DNA from 2 places in the Bradyrhizobium sp. WSM4872 genome. Region 2 is predicted to be linked to the other one. Evidence: riboswitches for the same ligand, from Rfam matches in the RefSeq annotation. Region 2 holds a riboswitch; the other holds the start of a gene.
The links. A riboswitch is a leader RNA that binds a small molecule or an ion and turns the genes downstream of it on or off. The one in region 2 is predicted to bind cobalamin.

Region 1 (7,535 bases), on a different contig from region 2:
CTCCGCTTTCAGAAGCTGCTCGTACTGCGTGTCATTCAGCGCTCCCCGCGCATGAGCTGCACGCGCATTGCGGACGTCCGCCGTTTGCGGGAAGGATCCGATGGTTGTGGTTGGAAACATCGGCAATGCGAAGGCGACGCGTTGGACGTCGGCGCGCTGGGTGAACGCACTGCGACGGCGACGCATGCTATCGTCGATCGCGGCCATTCGTCCGGCGACGTTCGCACTGTGGATCTTCGGCGATGTTTCGCGGGTGACGGATGCATCCTCTGAGAGCGTGAGTTCATCGGCCACGTCGGCAGCATAGCCAGCCAGCGCTTTGCCCAATATCGAAAGTTCCTTGATCTTCTGCACTGAGAACGCCAACCACGTCTTCAGATTGGGATCGAGATCGATCTCTAGTTCAATGTCGGTCGGAACATGTAGCAGCGAGCAGGAGGGGGCAATCTGAACACGGTCCCTGCCCAGTTTTTTGACCATAGGAGCAAGTTGGTCGAGTAGCGCCGGCAGATTAGAGCGCCACACGTTGCGACCATCAACGACACCGAGCGAGACCACGAGATCTCTACCTGCTCTGGCGACAATCGCGTCCAACTGGTCAGGTGCACGAACCAGGTCGACATGAACCCCGGCAACGGGCAAGGCCAATACTGTTTCAAGATTGTCGCCGACACCCCCGAAGTATGTGGCCAGCATGATTTTAAGGGTCGGCACGGCCTTAGCGAAATGAGCATAGGCCCGGCGGACAGCGGCCCGAGATGCTTCGTCGACGTCCATCACTAGGCATGGCTCGTCGAGCTGAACCCATTCAGCGCCGCGCGAGGCTAGTTCGCGGAGAACATCGACATAGACGGGGAGGAGTCGATCAAGCAGCGACAGCGGATTGAAGGCGGGATTTACGCTTTTGCCGAGCTTCAGGAAAGTGACTGGGCCCACTAGGACGGGCCGCGTCTGATAGCCGAGGCTTCTTGCCTCCTCATATTCCTCGATCGGCTTCCGAGAGGCATACTTAAAGATCTGATCCTGGTGAAATTCCGGCACCATGTAGTGGTAGTTCGTATCGAACCACTTCGTCATCTCCTGTGCGGCTACGCCGGGCCCATGCTGAGCGTGACCACCGTCTTGAGCGCCACGCGCCATGGTGAAGTAGGTTTTGAGCGACACAGGACCTTCGTTCCAGCCGTAAACGTCGGGAATGGCGCCGACCATTAGGCTGGTATCGAGCACATGGTCGTAGAGCGAGAAGTCATTCGAAGGAATGACGGTCGCACCGCGGGATTTCTGCCGTGCCCAATTAGCGGCACGAAGTCCACTCCCCGCCTCGAGGAGCTCGGCTTCGCTGGATTTTCCCGCCCAGTAGCTCTCGAGCGCGAATTTGAGTTCGCGTCGTGGGCCGATGCGTGACGTCCCCAGTGTGGCAACGGGAAGCGAAAGGATTGACATAGCTTAGACCCCATGTTGGGGCAAAGGCCATGGCGGACGCAGACAGCGAACATCGCGTGAGCGACAACTGCTTGGCGCACACCGGGACGCCCCGCCCGTGGACGATATCTTGTCGAGGCAGGTCTCCTGGCTCACGGGTCGTCGCTGCTGTCCGGCCTTCCCGAAGCCGCATGGCTTCAGTGACTTCGTTGGACAGCGGCTCGCCGCTTACAGTTGCGGGGGCAGCGCCGGCATTGCACCGGCTTCCCTCTTAGCTCCAGATCAAACGAAATCCGGAGACCGCGACGGCTTGAATTATGCGCACGAGGATCGATGCGTCAACCTACCGATTCTCGCTGCGATATTGCCCAAGCGATTACGAGCGCACTAGGCGGGCACGACGGTCTTGCTCGCGGCCTGGTGAACACGCCCGGATCTGTCGAGGCTCCGCTGTGAATGCATTCGCTCCTTGCTCGCGTAAGGGTTGAGCTCCACGACCGGAACGAACCCGGGCCGCTTTCGGTATCTGTGTGATCGCGAGGAGGCGACCTTTTCCGTCAGCAGCTTTTCGAACCAGCGCGTCAGGAAGGTGCGATCATCTCGGCCGGCATCCGTTTGGTCACAGCCCACGAGGCTCCCTAGACATTTCGAAAGCCGGATTGCTCCAGGACCGCACGGATGATCAGGTCGGCTCCTTGGTGTTCGGCGGCCCGACCAGGCACGAGGTCGTCCGCCTCCGTGAGGTTGGCCAAGATGATCTTCTCGGTGCAATAGGTGTTCACGTGCTGAGCGACTTTTGCGCCGGCTTCGATGCGTCCGTGGCCGCTCGACGCCGGTCTGCCTCGCCTCGACTCGCGGCCAGCGATGATAGGCCTTAACGCGGCCACTGAGCATCGAGGGCCTTGTCCTTGTTCGTGACAATTTCGACGGTGTCCTCCGACAGAGCCCTTTGAGGGGTTCCTCGGAGTCGCTCAGCGTCTTAAGCTCATAACGATGTTAATCGACCTCGATGCGCCCCATGCGGTCGTGGTCTCCTCAAGGTCCCACATCTACAACTTCGTTCGCGAAATCGAGCGATGAGGCCTTTTGGTCGCGGGCTGCCTATCCTGTCTTGGACGGGACACAGGTGTCAGGGACCGGACAGACCACCGCGCATTGCGGCGTGTCGCAATGGCCCTCGCACTCCGTACATTTTTTGGCATCGATAACGTAAATGTCGCGCTTCAGACTGATCGCCGCGTTGGGACACTCGAACTCACATGCGCCACAAACGGTGCATTGCGAAGCGACGATCTTGTAAGCCATGCCTTCCGACTCCTTAGGCGAGCGATGCCATGGGCGATCCCTTTCAAATGCCGTGCCAAACGCAGACGCGCTCAATGTTGGGCAATTTGCCCAATTCGGCTGTCCCGGGTCTGAGACCATGTTGCATCTGCGACAGCAACAGCTCGCTTCAATTTCAGGCTACGAGCCCTCGGGCCCTCTTGCGAGAGTCAGTCGCGACTTGACGCTGGAAGCGTCCGTCGGTTTGTTTGGCACGTCAGCGCGGGGGCAAGCGAGGCTGACGCTTCCTCAACCGGCGGCGACAAAAAACCGCCAACGGACGCAGGTCTACGTTGGATCTCGGCAAACCTCCGGTCACACACCCCGACTGGAGGTTTGTGCAAGCCTCGCTCATGGCTGCAACGCTAGCTGCGCGGAGGACTCGCTGGAGGCTTGCCAAAACGGGCTTGTGGTATAACAAGCTTCGGAGGGAAATGAAGTGGCGGCGGGACGACCGACACTGGCCCTGCAGACCGAATTGCACTCAGCCTCATGCCTGGTGCCGAGTAGGCATGGCGGTGCTCATGAGCGTCGCTTGGCCGCACTCAGCCACTCGCAACTATTTTAGACGAGCTGGAGCAGGGTTGAAAGATGACTGTGCAAATTGCTTCAGTGGCATGGCTTTTCCGAACAGATGGCCCTGCGCAAGGTCGAAGCCGAGTTCGGCCACAGCGATTAGGTCAGCCTGGCTCTCCACACCTTCGGCGACGGTGCGCACATTGTACTCTTTGGCTAGATCGACGATATGGCGGCACACCGTTCGCTTGAGGGGCCCATTCGCGCAGCCGCCGACGAACTGACGATCCACTTTCAATTTCATGAACGGGAATTTTGTCATCCCCATCAGCTGCGGCCAATTGGCACCGACATTGTCGATTGCAAGGCCAATGTTGTGAAAGCGAACCTCACGCGCAACCTCGACCAGGAGATCTAGGTTCTGGATCGCTTCCACGCTCTCGATTTCAATCGTCAAACCGCCGAAAGCGGCGTGCGACGGCATGCGCCGACAGAGATCGCGTACCGCCTGCGGGTCAATCAGGAATGCTGCCGGGAGATTGATGGAGAGATCGATCGAAGTTTGCTGCTCCAGAAGATACTGCCAATCCTTGATCGCGCGGTCGATCACGAACTGCGACAAGTTCCTAAAATGCGGATCGTGAGGTTCCGGGATGAAATAGGCCGGTGGAACAACGCCCCAGGTCGGGTGCCGCATTCGCACATGCGCCTCGGCGCCGCGGCGGCTGAGGGTACACGCGTCAAACTTCGGCTCATACCAGAGCTCAAGCCAGCCAGCGTGTAAGGCTTCTCCGACATGGACCGCGGGACGGGGCGCCGGCTCTCTTGGCAAGAGCATGCCGATCCGATCGCGCAACGTCTCGGCTGCAAACGGCCCCCTGAGCGGCGGCAGCATAGCAAGTCCATATTCACTGCCGACCTGCTGCACTGCCGCCATGATGATCGACTCGCGCGCTCCGAACGCCAGCACTCGGCCTGCAAATTCTTCGCGTACCAGTATCTCGAGCAATCGTCCAGGCTCGATGCGGTCCGAGCCAATGCCGAGCAGGATCAGATCAGGGAACTCCGTGCGGAGTACATGCGGCAACTCGTCAGCAGTCCTGCATTCGCTGATAACAAATCCCATATCCTCCAGCACATCCCGTAGAAAGGCGCGCAGATGCCGCTTGCCGACGGCCAGGCATGCCCGCGGCCGCACCTTACGTTGCCCGAAGATTACAGGTTTCCCTCCGACCAGTTCGGCCTGCCCATGTTCCATCGCAACCACTCCCGTTCCGTGACGGTGCCTTAAACGAGGAGCGAAGGTCCAAACAAGCTGTGCTTCCCGATATCTTTCGATTGTTCGAGATAAGCTTAAGATAGTGCATTAGTGTGCAAAATCTTTCGCGATCTTGCTCAGACGATTTTATCGGGCGCACGCGTATGATACCTGTCGCGCTTCGCGCAACTTTGTACGATGTCGTACGCGAGGTGGGAATCTCTCCTTCGGACGGACCGAGCTGACGCTCTATGGCGCTGCGATCATCGTGGCGCACGATTTATTGAATAGAGTAGTTCGTGAGCGACGATCGGCAATCACTCTTACGAACGTTTGGTCGACATGACCGGCGTGTGCCGTTTGGTGATTGTTTTCCAATCGAAGGCAGCCCATCATGAGTTCGCAGCTGCTCAAACCGCAGTCGATTCTGAGAACGGCAATGGCTTGCAATTACCTCAGCTCTGTTGCCTATAGCGAGTGTGGACGTGCTGCTTCCTACCGAGCCAGATAGTTGCTCTCAATTGCGTTTTCTGTATCCTGCTGAGCATGAATTTCCTCCAGAGGGCTCGGTCGGGTGTTCGTGTTGGCGCTGAAGGGCAAGGCACGTCCAGCGCGGGCACGGCTTTGCGCAAGAGCGTGCCAGGAGATGAGAACGCGGTCGCAAAAGCGGTCGAAGAGGTACTTTCCGAGTTAGGTGGCCTCGGACCGGAGTTCAGCCTTCAAGGCGCGAAGCAGGCGGCGTTGCGCCTGATTCAGGATCCCGAACAGGGCTTCATTTTTGTCGTCGAGGAACAAGGCACCGGGCAGATTGTAGGGGTAGCTAGCATCTCGGCCGTACAGGCCGTGAGAGCAGCCGGAGCGTACGGCGTGCTTCAGGAGCTATGGATTTCTCGTCACTTCCGCAGCTCTGACCGCGGCCGGCATCTGCTCGAGGCGGTAGATTCGGAGGCGAAGCGACGCGGCTGGCAGATGATTGAGGTTGCGTTGCCTCCGGATGGCTATCCGGCCCTAGAACGGGTACGCCACTTCTACGAGGAGAGGGGATATCGGGTTGGAGGATTGCGCGCGCGCAAGAGGCTCTGACAGTGGTACGACCTCTGCGCCACACACTTAAAGCGCTCCTGGGCTAGCGTGCTATCGGTAAAGTCCTTCACGCAGTCAATCCTGGGCTTGTTGCTTCTCAAAACGAACGCTTCACGCGTGCGTCGCGGCCCAGCATGATCGAGAACCTTTGACGCTGATGCGGCGCTGACTCCCACCGCGAGCGGTTACCTCTTCGGCCTTCTTGGCGAGAACGTTCGAAAATATCAGCGATCAATCATTCTGCATCGTGGGAAGCCATACCGCGACCCGCCCGACCAAAAGGCGACAGGTCGGCGGCGGCCCGTCGCGGGCGAAGCCCGACCCAGCCTTACGAATCGTTCGTTTGCGCTTCCCATGCAGTGCGATTTACTGGCTCTGGTTTGAGATCACCCACACAAACGCCATCCATTCGTCACCAATTACATTCTCTCGGCAACTGCCCAGCCAGTCGTCTACCAGACTCATTTCCTGCATCTTGGTGCGGCGGACCGGCGCGTGAAAGGATTCCGCACCACCTTGCCACTCCTGCTGGCGAATTTCGAGGAAGGTGCGCGAGATCAGCCATCACACTGATCCGGTAGAGGATTCCGTAATGAGCAATGTGCCGAGTGCCGCGTCCAATACGACATTCGTGCAGCTCCCCCATGCGCAGGACTGGATGCGAGCGGACCGCTTCGCCGTTTGGCGCCAATACGAAAACGTGGGCCGAGGGAATCATGCGCGACAAAGAGCCGCCCTTTTTTGATCGACCGTCAGTCCGTCAGGACCGCTCGTCGCGAAGAACCAGCTGAATCGTCCGACTTTTCCCACGCCATCACGCATCAGCGGTACGTGCCAGATGCTATTGTCGCGCGTCATTGCAACGAACAATACGGTCTCGTCCGGACTGAGCACCAGGCCATTCGGGCCCGGGCCATTAGAAATCAAGCAATGATCCGGCCGTCAGGGCACAGTCGAAATACCCGGCCGTCCGATCGTGCAATCCAGTCTGGCCCTGATCGGTGAAATAGATGTCGCCTTTGGTCGCGATATGCAGGTCGTTGCAGCCTCTGAAGGACTCGGAATTGCGGTAGCCCAGCAACGGTCGGATGGTCCCTCTCTGTGGATCGAGCTCCAGGAGACCGTTGATATAGTCGGACACGAGCACCCGGCCGTCCGGAGCAACCTTCAGACGTTCGGCCAGCCGTCGTATTCGATGATCAAAGACCAGACGCCCTCCGGTGAAATCCGGAAATGCAGCCGAAGGGGATGTCGACGACATAGAGATTCCCGGACTGGTCGAACGACGGTCCCTCGATGAAACAATCTAATGGATATGCCCCGCGGTTCGCGTCTGCCCATTCCGAAGAAACAGCCGGGCGACGAAACTCCGCCGGCATCGACGAGAACACGCTAACCTCCATCAGCTTGGGCGGGTTTTCGAGATGCTCATGATGCGCCTTCGAGCCTGCGACGCGGCTGGCCCTCGTATTTGTAGCCGAACTGCTTGGGCATCGGGCCCTTGTTGCGATCGTTACGCCCAGTTTGCTCCCAGGCGTGAGCCAGGATTCCGACCGCGCGCGACAAGCAGAAGACCCCCCGCGCGAGCGGAGAGGCGAAGCCCAGTTCGCCGTAAATGACCGCGGTCGCGCCATCGATGTTCATCGGAATGAGCTTGCTCTTGCGCTGTTGCATCACCCGCTCGATCGCGCGAGCGGCCTTGGCATAATCGCCGCCGACACTGCCCTCGTCAGCTGCGGCATCCACCAGCGCCAATAGCGGGGCCGCGCGCGGGTCGACTGGATGAAACCGGTGGCCGAAGCCCGGCAGATATTTGCTGCGGGTTGCGGTGAAATGGTCGATTGCAGCGCCAGCGGCCTGCTCGATCTCTCGCCCTTGGCGCCGTCGCAGCACATCCTCGTAGAGTTCGATAGCCTGCTCCCCTGCTCCGCCA
Region 2 (7,535 bases):
CAAGGCCGACCAGCAGTCCCGCGACGGGCAGCGCCCAGGTCGCGCGCGCGACGGTGCCGTCAGCTGCGGGCTTCGAAGGAGCGACCGGGAGGATCGTCATGAACGATGCCGCCATCCTGAGATCGGCGATGACGTCGGGCAAGAATTGGTCGCGCGGCATCATTTCAGTTTCATCGGTAGGCCGGCGACGATGAATTCGACCTCGTCGGCGACATCAGCGATGATCTGGTTCATGATCCCGGCGGCGTCGCGAAAGCTGCGCGCCAGCGCGTTGTCGGGCACGATGCCGAGGCCGACTTCATTGGTAACGAGAACGACGGGGCTTTTCAAGCGGGGCAGGGCGCCGGCAAACTCGCTCACCTCTCGTTCCCAATCGCGCTCCGCATGCATGAGGTTGGAGAGCCACAACGTCAGGCAATCGACGAGCCGCGCGCCGCCGCCGTCGGTTGCGACCAGCGCGGGGACGAGATCGAGCGGCACTTCGCGTTCGATCCAGTCGGTTCCGCGGCGCGCGCGATGCCTCGCGATGCGCGCCTCCATTTCGGCATCGAGAGCCTCGGCCGTCGCGACATAGACCGGCTGCCCGGGAAAGGCGCGCGTGCGCATTTCCGCGCGCTTGCTCTTGCCCGATCGCGCTCCGCCCGTGATCAAGATGACGGTCATAAAGGTCTCCTGTGGGCCTGACTAATCACCAAACGCGACCAAAAACAAAGCCGAAATCCGCCAATCGGGGACTTGCGCTCTGGTCGTGGTTTGCGCAACAGGGGCGGGACAGGAGGCGGCTGTGGGTTTTGCGGGTGCGATGGCGGTGGCGATGGCGGTGGATGCCCTGTTGGGCTGGCCGTCGTGGTTGTTCGCGCACATCGGCCATCCCGTCACGTGGCTGGGCCGGCTGATCTCTGCCATCGATAACGCCTGGAATCGACCGTCCGATCCGCCGGCATTTCGCCGCGCCGCTGGTCTTGCCGGAGCGCTCGCGGTGATCGCGCTCTCCGTCGCGCTCGGCTGGGCAGTTCAATCCTTGCTTCCCTTAGGCTGGATCCAGATCGTGCTGGTCGGCGTCCTCGGCTGGCCGTTGGTTGCGCTGCGCTCGTTGCACGACCACGTTGCTGCCGTCGCAAACCCGATGCGGGCCGGTGACATCGCCGCCGCACGCAAGGCGGTCTCGCGCATCGTTGGCCGCGATCCCGCAGCGCTCGACGAGGCCGGGATCGCGCGCGCGGCGATCGAGAGCTTGGCCGAGAATGCCTCCGACGGCATCGTCGCACCGGTGTTCTGGGGCGCGCTGTTCGGCTTGCCCGGCATTTTGGGCTACAAGGCGATCAACACGCTGGACTCCATGATCGGCCATCGCAGCGAACGCCACGAAGCCTTCGGTTGGGCAGCGGCGCGCATCGACGATGTCGCCAATGTCATTCCGGCGCGGCTGACCGGATGTCTGTTCGTGCTGCTGGCGCCACGGCGATCGGAGGCGCTGTCGTGCATGATGCGCGATGCACGCCGACATCGATCGCCCAATGCCGGCTGGCCGGAAGCAGCGATGGCGGGTGCGCTTGGTGTGCGGCTCAGCGGTCCACGGATTTATCACGGCAGCACCACAAACGAGCCATGGCTGAATGAGGGTGCGCGCGATCCGCTTGCTGCCGATATCGATCGGGGATTGACGGTTTACCGCTGCGCCATGCTGCTGCTCGCCGGTGTCCTTGCGATCCTGGCCTTCGCGTGAAAGAACAGCGCATGCGCGAGCACGGTGGAAATCTCGATCAGGCCCAGCAGCGTTTCGGCGGTCGCGCGGAGGATTGGATCGATCTGTCGACCGGGATCAACCGCCTGCCTTATCCCGTGGGCGAGGTGAGCGCGCGCGCGTGGAGCGCGTTGCCGTCCCTCGGCGAGATCGAGGCGCTGCATCAGGCGGCGCGGCACGCTTATCGCACGAGCGCGGCGGTTGTCGCGCTCGGCGGCGCACAGGCCGCGATTCAACTGCTGCCGCAACTCGCGCTGCCCGGCCGCGCGCGCATCCTCGCGCCGACCTACAACGAATATGCCGGGGTCCTCTCGGCTGCGGGCTGGGAGGTCCAGGAGGTCGGGGAACTCGACGCGCTGGTGGGCGCCGACCTCGCCATTGTTGTCAATCCCAACAATCCCGACGGCCGATGTCATACGCCAAAGGATTTGCTGGCGGTGCTGCCGCGCGTCGGCCGTCTCGTCGTCGACGAGAGTTTTGCCGATGTGGCCCCGCAGCTATCGCTTGCATCCGAGGATCGGCCGGGGCTGTTGATTCTGCGCTCCTTCGGAAAGTTTTACGGCCTTGCCGGCCTGCGGCTCGGCTTCGCGCTCGGCAATTCGTCCGACATCAGCAGGACCGCGGCGATGTTGGGGCCTTGGCCGGTCTCGGGAGCGGCGATCGCGATCGGTTGCCGCGCGCTGCGTGATGATACCTGGGCCGAGGCCACGTCCGCGCGGCTCGCGCGGGACTGCGTTCGTCTCGATGGCATGGTGCGGTCGCAAGGCTGGACGCTCGTTGGCGGGACGCAGCTGTTTCGTCTCTACGGGACGCTTGGCGCGCTTGCCGCGCAGGAGAAGCTGGCGCGTCGTCATATCTGGTCGCGCGTGTTCGCGCGAGAGCCGAATTGGTTGCGCCTCGGGCTTCCGGGCGGCGAATCCGAATGGTCGCGCCTGGCCGAGGCTCTAGCGCGCTAGCGCGAGCAGGCCGTCGACGTCGAGATGAGCTTCGATGTGATCGGCGAGGACATCGAGCGCGCTTTCGACCCTGGCGTGATAGGGCACGTCGCCGGCAGGAATGTCGAGCTTCGCCAAAAACGCCTTGCGGAAATCATCCGACGTGAACAGGCCGTGCAGATAGCTGCCTTGCACGCGTCCGTCGCGCGAGATCGCGCCTTCCGGTTCGCCATTCAGCCTTGCGAATGGCCGCGCGCGATCCGGCCCATCGGTGCGCCCGATGTGGATTTCATAAGCCTCGATCGGCTGATCCGTCGCGGCATGCACGGCCGCGACACGCGTCAGCGTCTTCTCCGGGCTCATCACCGTCGCGACATCCAGAAGCCCGAGACCCGCTGTGTCGCCCGCGGGGCCCTCGATCCCATCGGGATCCGTGACGCTGCGTCCGAGCATCTGATATCCGCCGCAGAGGCCGAGCACATGGCCGCCTCTGCGGTGATGCGCCAGGAGATCGATGTCCCAGCCCTGGGCGCGCAGGAAGGCGAGGTCGCCGCGGGTGGATTTCGAACCGGGAATGATGACGAGGCGCACGTCGCCGGGAATTGCTTCGCCCGGCCGCACCATCACGAGATCGACGCCAGGCTCGAGCTTGAGCGGATCGAGATCGTCGAAATTGGCGATCCGCGACAGCGCGAGACAGGCGATCTTGCATTGGCCCGGCTTGCGCGCATCGCTCAGGCCCAGCGCATCCTCGGCCGGCAGCTCGCCGGCGCGCGCGAACCAGGGCAGCACGCCGAAGCCGCGCCATGCGGTCTTTTGTTCGATCAGCCTGTAGCCGTCGTCGAACAGCGTGGGATCGCCGCGGAACTTGTTGATGACAAATCCCTGGATCATCGCGGCGTCATCCGGGTCGATCACCGTCTTGATGCCGACGAGTTGCGCGATGACCCCGCCGCGGTCGATGTCGCCGACCAGCACGACCGGCACATCGGCCTTGCGCGCAAAGCCCATATTGGCGATGTCGGCCTTGCGCAGGTTCACCTCGGCCGGGCTGCCGGCGCCCTCCACCAGCACGAGATCTGCGCGCGCCTTCAGCCGCTCGAAGCTCTCCAGCACGGCGCCCATCAATGACGGTTTCATCGCCGCATATTCACGCGCACGCGCGGTCGCGATGCGTTTTCCTTGCACGATCACCTGCGCGCCGACATCGGTCTCGGGCTTGAGCAGCACCGGATTCATGTCGGTATGCGGCTCGGCGCCGGCGGCGAGCGCCTGGAGCGCCTGGGCCCGGCCGATCTCGCCGCCGTCGATGGTGACGGCCGCATTGTTCGACATGTTCTGCGGCTTGAACGGGAGCACGCGCAGGCCGCGTCGCACAAAGGCGCGCGCGAGGCCGGCAACGATGAGCGACTTGCCCACGTCCGAGCCGGCCCCCTGGATCATCAATGCGCGCGCCATCGCGAGTTCTTAGAACTCGACGCCGGCTTGCGCCTTGATGCCGGAGCGGAAGGGATGCTTGATCAGCGTCATCTCGGTGACGAGATCGGCGATCTCGATCAGCTCGTCCTTGGCGTTGCGCCCGGTGAGCACGACATGCGTCATCGGCGGCTTCTGCGTCGTGAGGAATTCGACAACCTCGGCGATGTCGAGATAGTCGTAGCGTAGCGCGATGTTGATCTCGTCGAGCACGACCATGCGGAGATTCTGGTCGAGGATCAGCTCCTTGGCTTTCTCCCAGCCGGCGCGCGCGGCCGCGATGTCGCGGGCGCGGTCCTGCGTCTCCCAGGTAAAACCTTCGCCCATGGCGTGGAACTGGCAGAGGTCACCGAAATGGCCGGTGAGCATGCGACGCTCGCCCGTGTCCCAGGCTCCCTTGATGAACTGTACGACCGCGCAGGGGAAGCCATGGGCGACGCAGCGGACGATCATGCCGAACGCGGAGGAGGACTTGCCCTTGCCGGCGCCGGTGTGGACGATGATGAGGCCCTTTTCGCCGCTCTTGGTCGCCATGATCTTGTCGCGGGCGGCCTTCTTCTTCGCCATTTTCGAGGCGTGGCGGACGTCGGTTTGGTCGGCCGTCTGGGTATCCGGTTCTGACGTCATCGGACGGGGTCCTTCGGCTTGACAAGAGGCGGTCGGGGGCAAATGGTGGCCCGGCGTTGGTTCCTGTCCTACGACAGGCGAAGAGGGAATGCGATAGGGTCCGAATCGGCAAGATTTGGTTCCAAAATGCAGCCGCCCCCGCGACCGTGACCGGAGAGATGCCCGAAGCCACTGATCCCCTGGGGATCGGGAAGGCGGGGATCGAAGGGGAAACCCTGCTCCGCAAGCCGGGAGACCTGCCAGCGCGGACGATTTTGGACCGGCGGACGGGGTGTTCCGCGACGGGGAAACGGGCCTTCGCAAGAACGGTTCGTGGGCCTCTTCGCTTCCCGCTGTTTATTCTGGAAGAAGCGATGACCGTCACACTTCATGTCTGCATCACCTGCCGCGCCGGCCAGACGCTTGGCGAGGGCGAGACGACGCCCGGCAAACGTCTGCATGGTGCGATCCTCGAGGCCGGCGTGCCCGACGGCGTCAGCGTGGTTCCCGTCGAATGCCTGTCGGCTTGCAACCAGGGTTGCTCGGTCGCGCTCAGCGCGCCTGGCCGCTGGTCCTATGTCTATGGCCGTCTGTCGGATGCGAATGCGATCGACGTCGTCGCAGGCGCCGCGGCCTATGCGGCCGCGCCCGACGGCCTTGTGTCCTGGCGCAGCCGCCCGGAGATCTTCCGCAAGCAATCGCTTGCCCGCATTCCCCCCATTTTCCCCATGGCCGTCGTGCCGGAGGCCGCCGAATGAATTCGCTCGCAAAAGTCCCGGTCACGGTCGTCACGGGCTTTCTCGGCTCCGGCAAGACCACGCTGATCCAGCATCTGCTTGCCAACGCCAACGGCAGGAAGCTCGCGGTGCTCGTCAACGAGTTCGGCAGTGAGGGCGTCGATGGCGAGATTCTGAAATCCTGCGCCGATGCGAATTGCCCGGAAGAGAACATCATCGAGCTCGCCAATGGCTGCATCTGCTGCACCGTCGCGGACGATTTCATTCCGACCATGGAGAAGCTGCTGTCGCGGCCGGTCCGGCCCGATCATATCCTGATCGAGACCTCGGGCCTGGCGCTGCCCAAGCCTTTGCTGAAGGCGTTCGACTGGCCGGAGATCCGTTCGCGCATCACGGTCGACGGCGTGATCGCGCTGGCCGATGCCGAAGCTGTCGCCGCCGGCCGTTTCGCGCCCGACCCTGCGGCCGTCGAGGCGCAGCGTGCGGCCGATGAAAATCTCGATCACGAGACCCCGCTGTCGGAAGTGTTCGAGGACCAGATCGCCTGCGCCGACATCGTGCTGTTGACCAAGGCGGACCTTGCGGGCGCGGCAGGTCTCGAAGCGGCCAAGGCGGCGATCACCGCCGAGATGCCGCGTCGCGTCCCGATGCTGGCGATCACCGACGGCGCGATCGACGCGCGTCTCATCCTCGGTCTCGGTGCTGCCGCCGAGAACGATCTCGCCGCGCGTCCCTCGCATCACGACGGCGAGAAGGATCACGAGCACGACGATTTTGCGTCCGTCGTGATTGATCTTCCTGAAGTCGCCGATATCGACGCGCTGGTTGCATCCGTTCAGCGTCTGGCGCGCGAGCAGAATGTGCTGCGCGTCAAGGGTTACATCGCGATGGAAGGCAAGCCGATGCGCCTCTTGCTGCAAGCGGTCGGCGAGCGCGTGCGCCACCAGTTCGACAAGCCTTGGGGCGTGGGTGCGAGGCGATCAAAGCTCGTCGTGATCGGCGAGCACGGCGATATCGACGAGGCCGCGATCAGGGCAGGACTCAGCATCTGATGCACGTCGTCTTCCGCGAGAGCCGCGGTCTCGAGGAGACCGCGATACCAAGGGACATCGGCCAGGACCCGGCCGATCTCGTGGTGCTCTCGTATTCGGATTCCGATCTTGCCGCGTTCGCGGCCGGCTGGCGCCGTGGCCGCGACAGCCTGCCATCGCTACGGCTGGTCAATCTCGCCGAACTCCGTCACCCGCTCTCGGTCGACACCTATATCGAGCGCACTCTGGCGCAGGCGCGCGGCATCCTCGTGCGTCTGATCGGCGGGGAATCCTATTGGTCGTATGGGCTCGCGGCCCTGCAGCAACTGGCGAAGGAGCGCGGCATCGTGCTGGCCGTGTTGCCGGCCGACGGCCGCGACGACGCGCGGCTGGATGAATATTCGACCCTGCCGGTCTCGACCCTGCGACGGCTCAAGGTGCTCTGCGACACCGGCGGCCCCGTCGCATCGCAAGCCGCGATCGCGCAGCTTGCACTGGCCTCGGGCCTCTATGCCGGCCCCGTGATCGGGGAGACGACCGTTCCTGAGATGGGCTTTTACGATCCGGCGCGCGGTGTCATTGCCGCGCCGGCGTTGGGTGAGGGCAGGCCGCGAGCGCTCGTGGCCTTCTATCGCTCCTATCTCACCGCGGCCGACACTGGCCCGGTCGATGCCCTGATCGCCGCATTGCGCGAGAAGGGGTTCGACGCGCATGGTGTGTTCGTCACCTCGCTGAAAGCCGCGGGGGTTGCGGATTGGTTGCGCGAGTATCTGGCGCAAAATCCTCCGGCCGCGATCGTCAATGCGACGGCATTCTCGGCGATGGGCGACGACGGCACGACGCCGTTCGACGCCGCATCCTGCCCGGTATTCCAGGTCGCGCTCTCCACGGCACGCCGCGAGGACTGGGCGAGTTCTCTCCGCGGCCTCTCGCCCGGCGACCTCGCGATGCATGTGGTGCTGCCCGAGGTCGACGGCCGCCTGTTTGCGGGCGTGGTGAGCTTCAA

Region 1: another riboswitch for cobalamin. It lies ahead of metE (5-methyltetrahydropteroyltriglutamate--homocysteine S-methyltransferase); the one in region 2 lies ahead of AC0L3C_RS09135 (DUF1636 family protein).

What each region holds. Positions count from the first base shown of each region.
Region 1 is NZ_JBVVPT010000014.1:81,435-88,969, reverse strand. Features, by position in the region: gene metE (5-methyltetrahydropteroyltriglutamate--homocysteine S-methyltransferase) at 1-1,443, opposite strand, end outside; cobalamin riboswitch at 1,543-1,742, opposite strand; gene AC0L3C_RS20020 (4Fe-4S binding protein) at 2,524-2,727, opposite strand; gene AC0L3C_RS20015 (EAL domain-containing response regulator) at 3,305-4,519, opposite strand; gene AC0L3C_RS20010 (GNAT family N-acetyltransferase) at 5,066-5,602, shown strand; gene AC0L3C_RS20005 (hypothetical protein) at 6,317-6,460, opposite strand; gene AC0L3C_RS20000 (hypothetical protein) at 6,519-6,863, opposite strand; gene AC0L3C_RS19995 (citryl-CoA lyase) at 7,031-7,535, opposite strand, start outside.
Region 2 is NZ_JBVVPT010000005.1:19,072-26,606, forward strand. Features, by position in the region: gene cobS (adenosylcobinamide-GDP ribazoletransferase) at 1-163, opposite strand, end outside; gene cobU (bifunctional adenosylcobinamide kinase/adenosylcobinamide-phosphate guanylyltransferase) at 160-663, opposite strand; gene cbiB (adenosylcobinamide-phosphate synthase CbiB) at 785-1,726, shown strand; gene cobD (threonine-phosphate decarboxylase CobD) at 1,738-2,700, shown strand; gene AC0L3C_RS09125 (cobyric acid synthase) at 2,689-4,137, opposite strand; gene cobO (cob(I)yrinic acid a,c-diamide adenosyltransferase) at 4,147-4,782, opposite strand; cobalamin riboswitch at 4,823-5,040, shown strand; gene AC0L3C_RS09135 (DUF1636 family protein) at 5,136-5,519, shown strand; gene cobW (cobalamin biosynthesis protein CobW) at 5,516-6,550, shown strand; gene cobN (cobaltochelatase subunit CobN) at 6,550-7,535, shown strand, end outside.